Acuticoccus sediminis: one gene and its partner. The protein of the gene in region 1 interacts with the protein of each later gene in a pairwise test. Links are inferred from orthologs where the notes say so. Each region holds a gene or a part of one and is shown on either strand. Other genes may lie near its edges. The genes, in order: DLJ53_RS28250 and acuR.

Region 1 (6,563 bases):
GGTCAGGGGAAGCATGTTCGGGCCGTCGGACGGGGCGTTGTCCGGGTCCTGGTGGGTCTCGACGAAGACCGCCGCGACGCCGACCGCGACGGCCGCCCGCGCCAGCGTCGGCACGAAGCGCCGCTCCCCGCCGGACGAGCCGCCCTGCCCCCCCGGCTGCTGCACCGAATGCGTCGCGTCGAACACCACCGGCGCCCCGGTCTCCGCCATGATCGGCAGCGAGCGCATGTCCGAGACCAGCGTGTTGTAGCCGAAGGAAACGCCGCGCTCGGTGAGGAGCACGTTCGGGTTGCCGCTCTCGGTCACCTTGCGCACGACGTTCGTCATGTCCCAAGGCGCCAGGAACTGGCCCTTCTTCACGTTGACGACGCGTCCGGTCCCGGCCGCGGCCACCAGAAGGTCCGTCTGGCGGCAGAGGAAGGCTGGGATCTGCAAAATGTCGCATGTCTCGGCCACCACGGCGCACTGCTCGGCCGTGTGGACGTCGGTCAGCACCGGGGCGCCGAACTCGCGCTTCAGGTCGGCGAAGACCGGGAGCGAGTTGTCGAGGCCCATGCCGCGCACGCCCTTCAGCGACGTGCGGTTCGCCTTGTCGAAGCTCGACTTGTAGACGAGGCCGATGCCGAGCTTGCCGGTGATCTCCACCAGCGCGCCGCACATGTCGAAGGCGTGCTGGCGGCTCTCCATCTGGCAGGGACCGGCGATCAGGGTCAGCGGCGCGTCGTTGGCGAACGTGACGCCGCCGACGTCGACCCGGCTGGAGGGTTGAACGGTCGTCGGTTGGTCCATCATCGCCTCGCTGGGTTGGGATTGCGGCGTCTCAATGCCCCTCTTGGGCGGCGCCGACAAGATCCACGCGGTTGCAGCCGTTCCGGTCAGCTTGTATGGCCGAGCCTCGCCTCTGAGGGAGTCACAATTGGGTACCGTCATTATCATCCCGGCGCGGTTTCCGTCCCAGCGGTTCCCCGGGAAGCCGTTGCAACCGCTTCGCGGCGCCACCGGGGTCGCCAAGACCCTCCTGCAACGCACCCACGACGTGGCCCTGCGCGTTCCCGGGATCGACGCCGTCTATATCGCCACCGACGACGAGCGCATCGCCGAACACGCGGACACCTTCGGCGCCAAGGTGCTGATGACGTCCGACCAGTGCCGCAACGGCACCGAGCGGTGCGAGGACTCCCTAGACAAGCTGCCGTCCGAGCCGGACCTCGTCGTCAACCTCCAGGGCGACGCCCCGCTGACGCCGGCGCACTTCGTGACCGAGCTGATCGACGGGATCGGCGACGCCGCGGTCGCGACGCCTGCCCTCCTGTGCGACGACGAGACGCTCTCGCGCTTTCGCCAGGACCGTGCCGCCGGCCGCGTCGGCGGCACCACGGCGGTCATGACCCGCGCCGGCCGCGCGCTGTACTTCTCCAAGGAAGTGATCCCCTACGTCGCCGACGACAAGCCGGCCCCGCCGGTCTACCATCACGTCGGCCTCTACGCGTACCGCCCGGCGGCACTGCGCCAGTACGTCGGCTTCGAGCCGGGCCCGCTGGAGACGCACGAGGGGCTCGAGCAGCTCCGCTTCCTCGAGAACGGCATCGACGTTCAGTGCGTCACGGTCGAGTCGCGGCAGAGCATGTTCTGGGAGGTGAACAACCCCGAGGACGTGCCGCGGGTCGAGGCGGCGCTCGCCAAGCTGGGCATCGAGTAGGCGGAACGACGCCGTCCGCTCACCGGCGGACGGCCGCATGAGGGACGCACCGGGGCCGGAGCGTTGCCCAATGGCCTGCGCGCGGCCATTGTGACGGCGATGCAATCGGTGACGCGCATGCTGAAGCCACGCTACTGGTCAGACACGGCGCAGAACGAGTTCGCCGCGCTGTTCGAGGACGCCGATCATGCCCCGGTGTTCATCGAGAAGGTCGCGGATGCACTGATCCGCGGCTGGCCGCCGAACCGCGACAAGCCGGTCTGGGCGCTCGCCCTCGTCGTCGAGGCGCTCGGCCGCACGACACAGCGCCGCCCCAGCGGTCTCGAGATCCTGGCGATGCGGCCGAGCGACGTGCTCTCCAGCCTGCTCGAGGCGGCCGAGCGCGGGCTGCCCGGCATCGCCTCCGCCGCCAGCCACACCGCCGTGCGCCTCCATGTGAACGAGGCCAGCATCGTCCTCAGCCGGACGCGGCTCGGCCTCCTGCGCAAGATCGCGGAGTTCCTGATCGCCGCGGACGGCTACGCGAGGGCGGCCGAGGTCGTCGCCACCTTCGAGACGCTGGCCCGCGGCCCCTCGCAGGAAACGCTGAAGGAGGGGGTCCGCAGCCTCGCCCGCCGTCTCTACGAGTACCGCAAGACCCACTTCGCCGAGGGGCACGCTGCGTCGAGCTTCGACTACGTGCGCCGCAAGCTGGGCCAGGCGACCCCGACCGACGCGGACATCCTCGCCCTCTGGACGGACGCGGACAATTCGCACTTCGGCACCTACCGGACCGCCTTCGCGGCCGCGCTCGCCTTCCTGAAGTCGCGCCGCGAGGTGGAGGAGCGCGCCGCGGTCACCGGCGCCGGCTCCGTCGACGAGCCCGGCAACGACCGCGGCATCGTGCCGGACGACGACGGCGGCGGCCCGCCCTCGCCGCTCGCCCTGCTCTACACCGCCGACATCGATCCCGGCTCGATGCTGATGGCGCTGAAGTCGACGCCGCTCAACGTCTACACCAGGGCCGAGGTGGACTTCGCGGACCTCCTCGAGAGCGTGTGGCCGGATGCCCGGCTCAACGTTCGCTCGGTCCTGCGGCTCCTGGCGTTCCACCCGATCCAGTCTGGCCTTTCCAACACCCTTCGTACCGGCCGGGCGAAGGTGCCCGTCGAAGAGAGGGTGACCTGCGTGGAAGCGGCGACGTACCGAGAGGTCCTGGAGCGCATCGACGCGCTGCAGGACAAGACCGCCGGCTGGCTCGCGGCCCACTACGCGCTGACCGCCGGCACTCCGCAGCGCGAGGACCGCTCGGCGATCGCGCGCACCGGGGCGATGCTCCTGTCGCGGTCGCGATCGAAGTCGTTCGCGCGCCCTCCGGCGGAGCTTGCCGCCCACTTCTCGCGCATCGCGCCCAGTCTGGTCGCGCTCGCCGAGATGACGGCGGACGTGCGCGGCGTGGTCGCCGCCTTCGACGGCCCTGAGGGCGGGCGGCTCCAGTCCACCTTCGCGGACGACCGCGAGGTCTTCGCCGCCGAGTTTGCCAGGCGCTACCTCGGCCGCGGCGGGCCGGACAGCGACGCCCTACACGACGACGCAGCAGACGACCCGGAGGGAGGCGTTCAATGACCCGCGACTACATCGACCGCCTCGCCGCCGCGACCCTCGTCGCCGAGGCGGACGAGGCCGGGCCCGGCAACGCCCTCCCCGTCTCCTCCATCGTCTCCGGCGCCTTGGCCGCGGACGGGACCGGGCCGAGCGTCATTCCCATCGGGGCGCTGCCGCTCTACCGCGCGCTGCGGGCGAGCCAGGCGGTCGTCGCCTCCCCGATGGCGCGCGCGGCGGCCACGGGGGTCGACCAGGAGCGGACGGTCGGCGGCGTCACCCTGCGCACCGTCCACGAGGAGGACGTCACCTGGCTGGTGATCGAGCTCGGCGACACCGAGGTCCCCGTCACGCTTGAGCTCGTCGGCCCGGAGGGAAACGTGGTGCGACTGCCGCTCGACCCGCCGATCGACGGCGTCCAGCAGGTCGGCTTCTCCCGATCCACCTTCGCGGGCCGCGAGGCGATCGCGCTCCTGGAGAATCCGTCGACCGCGATCTTCCTGCTGTAGCGGGACGCGCTGGACGGGCGGGCGGAGCGGCCCCATACCGGGCCGGTGCAAACGCCTCACGCTCCCGAACCGCCCCGGCTGGCGATCCTGGTCCCGACCACGGGGGGATGCGCGCGCGTCGCCTCGCTGGAGCGGCGCCCGCGCCTCGCCCGCTCGATGGCGACGCACGTCGACGACTTCCGTCCGCTCCCCATCGCGGAGGGCTACCACCGTCTCGTCGAGGGCCCCCTTGCCACGCACGACGAGGCGCCGACGCCCTGGCACCTCGCCCTCACCGAGCGCATCGACACCGGACGGAGCTGGGAGCTTCCGGTGGTCCTCGCCCACCGCGCCGTCGCCCGTGGCGCCCGGCTCAGCGACGTGACCGAGGCCGACACGGTGATCTGGGCGACGGGCGCGGTGGACGCAGCGCTCGCGCCCGCCGGCGAGGCGCGCTACCTCGCCGAGAAGCTCGCCCACAGCGCGCCGTCCCTCGACGTGGCGGGGCCGCGCGCGCACTTTCTCGTCGCCGTCGATGCGCCGGACGGCGCGCTGGTCGCGGAAGCCGCCCGCCGGATCGGCGGCACGGCCCACACCTTCTCGACGTTCGAGGACATCGAGCGCATGCTCGACGCGGTCATCGGGTCACGCACGCCCGCGCCCGCGAATCCCCCCGCCGGCAAGGGCGAGGTCCGCACCGCGAAGCCCGCCGCGATCCTGATTCGCGCGGCGGTGCTGGCGGCGCTCGCTGCCGCGATCGCGTTTGGCGTGTCCATTCTGGGTGAGGAGACCGGCACAGGGGAGCGCCTCGCGGCGATGATCAGGATGGAACAGCTCACCGCGCCCACCCGGGAGGCGTGTATCGACGCGGTCCTCTCCGGCGGAGCGCTGACGGCGAGGCGCCTGCCGCTGGACGAACCGGTGCTGGAGATCCCCGCCACGCCGGCGACCTGCGCGCTGCGGTTCGTGACCCTCGGCGCCACCCCGGTCACGGTGCGCTTCGACGACCGCCTCCAGGACACGCTGATCGCAGCGGACGCCCCGGTCGGGCGTGCGATCACGGTGGTCAACGGTTCGCACTACACGCTGGTTTTCCGCGCCTCGCCGGCGGGCCGGACCACCGGGCTGACGCTCGGCGCGGGCGGCCGGGAGGAGCGCAGGACGCTCGCCTTCGGCGCGGAGGACCGGTGATGCGCGCCCTCGCCGTCTCCCTCGCGCTGCTGCTGGCCGCCGGACCGGCTGGCGCGCAGCAGGACGCGATCAACTCGGCCATCGGCGAGGCGGCCGGGCCGTCGGGCGAGGCCAGGGAGGCCTATCCCGTCACCGACGAGGCTGTGAGCGCGCTGCGGATCATCCTCGGGCGTCCCCTGCCGGGCGAAACCTGCCGCGACGCCCTCTTCGACGCGCGCCCGCTGGTGCGCACCCGGTTCGAGGCTTCCGCCGGCGACGCCCTGGCGCTGGAGCTCGGCGGGCTCTGCCTGGTGGAGTTCCGCAACGACGCGCCGGACCGCACGCTGGAGCTGCGCGTCGGCGAGGACCTCGCGACGCTCGCCATCACCGCCGACCAACGTCTTTTCCGCGGCCTGACGCTGGTGCCGAACCAGACCACGACCGTCCCGCTCCGCCATCTGCCGGTGGGCCGGCTCGACGTCCCTGTCGACGTCTTCTGGTCCGGAACCGCATCACGCGCAGATGTCCAGACGTTCACGCTTTCGTTCGTCGACAGGTAGGGCGCCGCGCGCAAAACTCTCTGGGCTCTCCATCCCCTGTTCAGGAGGCCGGTCCGGCCGGTGAGAGGAGTTCCCGATGTTGACGACACGTATTTTACTTGCCGCTTTACTGACGACGACCCCCATCGTTGCGATGGCCCAGACGACGAATCCTGCGCCTGACACACCCGTCGCCGCGCAGGAGACCGTTCAGGACGCCGCCGCGATGCCCGAACAGGCCCCTGCCGCCGGCCCGCAGGCCGAGGCGCTTGCCGCGCCCCCGGTGGCCGAACAGCAGACGCAGGCCGCCCGTGAGCAAGCCGTGGCGCCGATCGAGCAGACACCGCCAGCCGCCGAGCCGGCGGCGATGCCGGTCGAACAGGCGGAGGCGACGCCCGAGGCGGCTCCGGCGGCGGCTCCGGAGAGCACCGCGCCGTCCACCGAGGCTGAAAACGAAGCCGTGACCGAGACGGCGGATGGCTTCGACCCCGACGCCGGCAAGCCCGTCGACACCGACGTCGCCACGGCCGCAGCGCCCGATCCGGCCGACGCCGGGGATCAGGACGAGGACGTCGAGGTCGGGCGCGACGACGGCCCCGAGGGCATCGTCGAGGCGGATGGCGACGAGATCCCCGAGATGGCGATGGACGAGGTGGACATGGTGATCCACGAGATGCCGTCGATGTCGGCCGCCGAGATGGAATCGGTCCTGACGCCGGGGACCAGCGTCGACTACGGGCGCACGGAGTACCTGCGCAACATCTACCGCACGCCGACGATGATGCGTCCCGACATCGCCGAGGAGATGCACCACGATCCGCGCAGCCCGCGCGTCGCGCGCACGTTCATCCTCAACACCAACCACTCGCAGGTGATCCCGCTTCCGTTCGAGACCGGCGAATACGCGCTGACGCCCGAGGCGATGATCGAGCTCGACGTTCTCGCCGACGCCCTCGCCGCACCCGGCGTGGAGGGCGAGCGCTACCTCATCGGCGGTCACACCGACACCACCGGCGAGGCGGACTACAACCACTGGCTCTCCGAGAAGCGGGCCCACGCGGTGCGCGCCTTCCTCATCATGGAGCA
Region 2 (6,701 bases), on another replicon or contig:
CTACTGGATCGCCTGCAGGCGGTCGTAGGTCTCCTGGTCCCAGGTCGCCATGTCGCCGTTGTGCATCTTCTTGGTGGCTTCGATGAATGGGCCGCGGTCCACCTCGTTGACCGTCACGCCCTGCTCCTCGAACCAGGCGGCGAGTTCCTTCTCCTTGTCGATGATCTGCTGGGTGGCGCATTCGGCCGTTTCCTGCAGGACCGTCGACAGCGCCTCCTTGTCGGCGTCGGACAGCTGGTTCCAGGTCGGACCGCCGAGGATGGTCAGGAGCGCGTCGGTGATGTGGGCGGTGAGGTTGATGTCCTTCTGGACCTCGTAGAACTTCTTCGCCTGGATGGTCGGGAGCGGGTTCTCCTGCGCGTCCACCGTGCCCTGCTGCAACGCCAGGTACACCTCGGCGAAAGCGATCGGCGTCGGGTTCGCGCCGACGGCCTTGGGGAACATCATGTAGAGCGGCGCGTTCGGCACGCGGATCTTGAGGCCCTTCATGTCCTCGGGCTTCAGGATCGGCTTGTTCGAGGTGACGTGCCGGTTGCCGTAGTAGGTGAGCGAGACGATGTGGTTGCCGGTCGCCTTCTCGTAGCCCTCGCTGAGCTCCTTGAAGAGGTCGGAGTGCCGGTAGGCGTCCCAGTGCGCGTAGTCGCGGAACATGAAGGGCGCGCCGCCGATGGCGATCGGCCCATAAGCGCGGCCTGCGAAGAGCTGGCCGGTGTAGATGATGTCGACGGTGCCGAGGCCGAGGCCCTCGTTGATGTCGACTTCCTTGCCCAGCGACGAGGCCGGGAAAACCTCGATCCCGTAGCGATTGTCGGTGGCGGCGAGGAGCTTGTCGGACGCTGCAACGGCGCAGGTGTGGTACGGCTCGCTCGACTCGTAGACGTGCGCAAACTTCAGCATCGTCTGAGCCGACGCGGCCACAGGCGCGAGCGCCAGCGCGGCGGCGGAGGCCGCCAGAATCGTACGGATGATCATGGAATCCGTTTCCCCCCTGATGATGGACGGTTAACACCGCTCTTTGTTCGCGAGCCTATGATGTTCGCGTCCGCCACTCAACAGGCTTTTGTTATGGCCGCGAGGGCCGCCTGAAAAAAATCAGAGGGATGGCAACGCGATTTCGGCCGGACGACGACGACCGGGGACGCCGTGTTGATTTAAATAGACGTTCGGTCTATTTCCCGTGGTGACGATGAACAGGACCCGCAGGGCGCGCCGCCACATCGCGAGGGCCGCTCCGCCAGGGGAGGAGACTGCAGTGTTCGACGCCATCCTCATCGACAAGGACGATTCCGGGCAGACCGTCTCGGTGACCAAGCTGGACGACGACCGGCTGCCCGAGGGCGACGTCACCGTCCGCGTCGCGTGCTCGACGCTCAACTACAAGGATGCGCTGGCGATCACCGGCAAGAGCCCGGTGGTGCGCAGCTTCCCCATGGTGCCGGGCATCGACTTTTCCGGCGTGGTGGAGGCGTCCTCCAGCGCGGACTGGAAGGCCGGCGACCGGGTTGTGCTCAATGGCTGGGGCGTCGGCGAGCGGCACTGGGGCGGTCTCGCCGGCAAGGCCCGCGTGAAGGGGGAGTGGCTGGTCCCGCTCGTCCCGGCCTTCTCCATGGAGGAGGCGATGGCGATCGGCACCGCCGGCTACACGGCGATGTTGTGCGTGATGGCGCTGGAGCGGAACGGCGTGACGCGGTCCGCCGGCCCGGTGCTGGTGACGGGTGCGGCCGGCGGCGTCGGCAGCGTCGCGGTGGCCCTCCTCGCCAAACTGGGGCACGAGGTCCACGCGGTGACAGGCCGCGCCGAGGAGGCGGACTACCTGACGGCGCTCGGCGCGTCCGAGATCCTGCCCAGGGCGGACTTCACCGAGCCGGGCCGCCCTCTCGGCAAGGAGCGCTGGGCGGGCGCGGTGGACGTCGTCGGCGGACAGGTGCTCGCCAACGTCTGCGCGCAGATGCGCTATCGCGGGACCGTGGCGGCGTGCGGCCTCGCCGGGGGCATGTCCCTCCCGGCCACCGTGGCGCCCTTCATCCTGCGCGGCGTGACCCTCGCGGGCGTCGACAGCGTCATGTGTCCGCGCGAGGATCGGATCGAGGCCTGGCGGCGCCTCGGGGAGGATCTCGACCCGAAGCTGCTCGCCGGGATTGTGCAGCGGCTCTCCCTCGCCGAGGCGATCCCCGCCGCGGACCGCCTGATCGCCGGCAAGGTGCGCGGCCGCATCGTCGTGCCGATCGACCCGTCCGTCGCCTGAACCGTCACGGCGTCGGCCCCGCGGCGTGCCGCGATGCGGCGCAGCCGCCGGGCCGGCGCTTCCGTCGCGCACCCCATCAGGACCGGACGCTGGAGCCGGTTCCCCTGCCGAAGAGTGGACACATGACCGCCGTCGATCTGCCGATCAGCCGCTTCCCCGTCCCGCCGCTCGCCGAGATGCCGGACGATATCCGCGCCCGCATCGAGGCGGTGCAGGAGAAGTCGGGCTTCATCCCGAACGTCTTCCTCGTCCTCGCCCACCGGCCGGACGAGTTCCGCGCCTTCTTCGCCTACCACGACGCGCTGATGGACAAGCCCGGCAACCTGACGAAGGCCGAGCGCGAGATGATCGTGGTCGCGACCTCCAACCTCAACCAGTGCCAGTACTGCGTGATCGCCCACGGCGCGATCCTGCGGATCCGGGCGAAGAACCCGCTGCTCGCCGATCAGGTGGCGGTGAACTACCGCAAGGCCGACATCACGCCGCGCCAGAAGGCGATGCTCGACTTCGCGGTGAAGGTCAGCCAGTCGGCCGAGACGGTGGGCGAGGCCGAGATCGAGGCGCTGAAGGCGCACGGGTTCGACGAGGACGACGTCTGGGACATCGCCGCGATCGCCGCCTTCTTCGCGCTGTCGAACCGAATGGCGAATGTCACCGGCATGCGCCCGAACGCCGAGTTCTACACCCTCGGCCGCGGCTGAGGATGCGCCATCGGCCCGCCGCCGTGCCGGGCTCCGACCTTCGTCCCGCGTCGCCGGGGCTTGAGGCGGCGGGATGCCGTTCTATTTCATGGCGTCGTTAACCTATTGACCCGTCGACGGGCCTGTCCGGTAACGTCGTGCCGGTGCGTCCCGGCGGGTCCGGCCGGGATGGCCGTGCAGGAGGTCCAGCGTTGAGCCAAGACTCCGTCGGCCCCGTCTTCGTGTCGCCGGACGACGCGCCCCGTCCGCGGCGCCGCGGGCGGCCGCCGCGCGACGCGGCCCGCCTGGTGGAGGCGCGCGAGAATCTCCTGCGCACCGGTGTCGCGATGCTCACCGAGCGGGGGTTCGGCGCCGTGGGGCTGGACGAGATCCTCGGCACGGTGGGCGTGCCGAAGGGCTCATTCTACCACTACTTCGGCTCCAAGGCGGACTTCGGCCTCGCGCTGATCGACTCGTACGCCGCCTATTTCGCCCGCAAGCTCGACCGCTGGTTCCTGGACGAGCGGCTCGCCCCGCTCGACCGGCTGCGCGCCTTCGTGGCGGACGCCCGGGCCGGCATGGAGCGCTTCGACTTTGCCAGGGGTTGCCTCGTCGGCAATCTCGGGCAGGAGATCGGCGCCCTGCCGGAGCCGTTCCGCGCCCGCCTGTCGGCGGTGTTCGAGGACTGGGAGATTCGCACCGCGCGCTGTCTCGAAGCCGCGAAGGCCGCCGGGGAGATCGCCCCGGACGTGGACTGCCGCCACCTCGCGCAGGTCTTCTGGATCGGCTGGGAGGGCGCCGTGCTCCGCGCCAAGCTGGAGCGCAGCGCGGCGGCGCTCGACCTCTACGCCGAAACCTTCTTCGTCCTGCTCTCGCGCCGGACGACCCGGTAAGGCCCCCGGCGCCTGCGGGGCCGCCACGGACGCAGGGTCCGCGCCGGGGCCGGATCCGGCGGCGGCGTCCTAGCCGGTGCGGCCTTCGAAGGGGTCGGGGCCAGGATCGCGTCCGCCGGCGGCGACGGCGAGGCGGCCGAGGTAGTGCGTCCAGCCCTCCTCGTGGCCGGCGCATTGGGCCTCGCTCGGCAGACCGGTATGGGTGAGGCGCAGCAGGGTGCCGTCCGGCTGCTCGATCAGGTCGATCTCGACGAGGCTCGACCCCGGCGGCACGGCATCGCTGCCGTCCCAGCCGAAGCTGTAGGCGAGGCGGTGCACCGGGACGACCTCGCGGAAGGCGCCGCGGGCGCACCGCGCCCCGGTGACGTTGACGATATAGGCGCCGTCCACACGGGGCTCGACGTCCGCCTCCGTCCCCATCCAGCTCAGGATCTTCTCCGGATCGGTGAGGAGGGCGAAGACGGCGGCGGGCGGCGCCGGGATGTGCTGCTCGCGGCGAACGACGAAGCCGTCCTGCATCGGGTTTCCTCCATGTTTTCGTGCCGGGTTCCCGTGCCGGTCGGGGCGCGGCGGCACGCGCCGGATCCGGCGGGTGGCCCGTTCCACGGCCAGACGGCGAAAATAGGTCCTTCCGCCGGGCCGTCCATGACCGGCGCGGATGACAGGGGTCGTGCCGTCGCGGCATGATCGCCGCATGGACCTGCCACCAACCGTCGCCTGGCTCGTGGACGAGGCGAGCGCCGTCAGCGGCCCCGACCGCTTCCTCGCCGATCTCGCCGCCCGGCTGACGGGGGACGGTGTACCGCTCGCACGCGGCGCGGTGGCGATCGCTGTGCCGCACCCGATCATCTCCCACCGCACCTTCCTCTGGCGGGGGGACACCGGCGCCGTGGTCGAGGCGTTCGGGTTCTCCGCCGGCCCGGGCTTTCAGGCGGCGCGCGACTGGCTCGCCGGGTCCGGCCCGGTCCACGAGGCCGTGCTGGGCCGGGCCCCCGGGGCCACTCTCCTCGGCTGGGCGGCGGCGCGGCCGCTCGACCCCGGCGAGACGCGCCGGGTGGACGAGGCGTCGCGGTTTGCCGCCGCCCCGCTCGCGGCCCTTGCCGCGCGGGCGGCGCTGACGGGCCTCCTCGAGGCCTACCTCGGGCGGCGCAGCGCCGCCCGTGTCGAGGCCGGGGCGCACGGCCGGGGCACCGGTGAGACGATCCGGGCGGCCCTGCTCTACGCCGACCTTCGCGACTTCACGGTCATGTCCGAGGCGACCGAGCCCGCGGTGATGATCGCCGCGCTCGACGCCTGGTTCGACCGTGTCGCCGGGGCGGTGCATGCCTTTGGCGGCGAGGTGCTGAAGTTCATCGGCGACGGGGTGCTGGCGATCTTCCCGGTCGTCGGCACTCCGGGCGAGGCGTGCGAGGCGGCGCTGCGCGCAGCGGCGGCCGCCCGCGCCGGCATGGCCCACCTCGACGCGGCACGGCGGGCCCAAGGCGCGCCGCCCCTGCGGTACGGCATGGCGCTCCACCTCGGCGAGGTGCTTTGGGGCAACGTCGGCGCGGCGAACCGGCTCGACTTCACCGCCATCGGACCCGCCGTGAACCTCGTCAGCCGGCTCGAGGGGCTCTGCCGCGTGCTGGGGCGGCCGGTGCTGGTCTCGGGCGCCGTCGCGGCCGAGATCGCAGCGCCGCTCGTCCCGCTCGGCGAGCACCCGCTTCGCGGTGTCGCCACCCCGTGCGCCGTGTTCGCCCTGCCCGACCGCTGACATCCGACGCGCGTCCGCCGGTGGCGTCTCAGCCGCCGTAGGCGTCGCGGTGGCGCAGCCAGCCGCCCGGCTCGTTGCGGCCGAGCGGGGCCCGGTCGAGCCACTGGTACACCGCCCACAGGCTGTCGACGCCGCGCGCGTACGTCGAATAGGTGTGGTAGACGTCCCCGTCCTCCAGGACGAAGGCGCTCGTGCCCGGCCGTTCGCGGGCGTAGGTTGCCGGATCGGTGCCGCTGATCTCGGCGTTGGTCGCCGGCACGGTCGGTGTCGTGCGCGTCGGTATCGACGGGGCAGACGCCACGACGGGCGGCTCGTCCCGGTAGTTGTAGCGGATGCCGTCCCGCTGCTCCTCCTCGGTGAACGTCACCTGGAAGTCGGTGTTGAAGGCGCTTCCGCCGGACGACGCCCACGGGAAGGTCCACCCCATCCGCCGCCTGAAGCCTTCCAGCTTCGCCAGCGGTGCGCTCGACACCGCCCAGAAGGCGACGTCGTGGTGCTGGAGGTGGACGACGATGCCGTTGAACCCGTCCGCGATCGCCGAGCAGGACGGGCAGCCCGCGGCGTAGTCCGGCCCGAACATGAAATGGTAGACGAGGAGCTGCGAGCGCCCGCCGAAGAGGTCGCGCAGCGAGAGACTGCCGTCCTCCGTCTCGAACCGGTAGTCCCTGTCGACCCGGACCCAGGGCAGGCTCCGGCGCTGGAGGGCGACCTGGTCGCTGCGACGCGTGAGGTCCTTCTCGGCGTCGAGCAGCGCGAGGCGTGCCGTCAGCCATTCTTCGCGTGTCCCCTTGGGGTGGTGCATGTCCATCGTGTGCTCCTTCAGGTGTCTCGGAATTCGGTTGCAGTGGCGGTCAGTCGCGTCGGGGGCCCGACCGGGCGGACGCGAGCCGCAGCCACGGCGCGAGGTGGACGGCGCTCATCGCGAGGTACATCGTCACCATGCCGCCGATGGGGGAGGCGCTCTGGCCCGGACCGCAGAGGGCGCCGGGCGCGTCGAATGCCGCCGTCAGCAGCGCGAGCGCGGCGAAGGCGGGCGCGGCGACGAGGCCGAGCCCGTCGGCCATGTCTTGCGCGACCGTGCCGGCGGGGGCGCAATGGCGGTCGCGCGCGGCGTCCGGGGGGTGGGGGCG

What was found.
Region 2: the proteins of DLJ53_RS28250 (region 1) and acuR interact in binary tests that used the Escherichia coli proteins (3 or more experiments, as listed by UniProt). The link is inferred for Acuticoccus sediminis from one-to-one orthologs.

Annotation. Positions count from the first base shown.
Region 1 is NZ_QHHQ01000008.1:149,451-156,013, reverse strand. The notes cover bases 1-2,807. They hold DLJ53_RS28250 (3-deoxy-manno-octulosonate cytidylyltransferase), read left to right. Parts: upstream 1-916; coding sequence 917-1,699; downstream 1,700-2,807. Other genes in these bases: DLJ53_RS28245 (hypothetical protein), read left to right, coding at 1,817-2,807; kdsA (3-deoxy-8-phosphooctulonate synthase), read right to left, coding at 1-789. Outside these bases: more of DLJ53_RS28245, read left to right, coding at 2,808-3,304; DLJ53_RS28240 (hypothetical protein), read left to right, coding at 3,301-3,789; DLJ53_RS28235 (hypothetical protein), read left to right, coding at 3,835-4,959; DLJ53_RS28230 (hypothetical protein), read left to right, coding at 4,959-5,498; DLJ53_RS34885 (OmpA family protein), read left to right, coding at 5,704-6,563. UniProt on the Escherichia coli protein: Activates KDO (a required 8-carbon sugar) for incorporation into bacterial lipopolysaccharide in Gram-negative bacteria.
Region 2 is NZ_QHHQ01000001.1:425,982-432,682, reverse strand. Bases 2,033-4,977 are described here. They hold acuR (acrylate utilization transcriptional regulator AcuR), read left to right. Parts: upstream 2,033-3,137; coding sequence 3,138-3,818; downstream 3,819-4,977. Other genes in these bases: DLJ53_RS01755 (adenylate/guanylate cyclase domain-containing protein), read left to right, coding at 4,513-4,977; DLJ53_RS01760 (SRPBCC family protein), read right to left, coding at 3,888-4,337; DLJ53_RS01770 (peroxidase-related enzyme), read left to right, coding at 2,368-2,946; acuI (acrylyl-CoA reductase (NADPH)), read left to right, coding at 2,033-2,245. In the rest of the region: DLJ53_RS01780 (sialic acid TRAP transporter substrate-binding protein SiaP), read right to left, coding at 1-972; more of acuI, read left to right, coding at 1,253-2,032; more of DLJ53_RS01755, read left to right, coding at 4,978-5,571; DLJ53_RS01750 (DUF899 domain-containing protein), read right to left, coding at 5,600-6,373; DLJ53_RS01745 (hypothetical protein), read right to left, coding at 6,423-6,701. UniProt on the Escherichia coli protein: Involved in response to both electrophiles and reactive chlorine species (RCS). Represses the transcription of the nemRA-gloA operon by binding to the NemR box.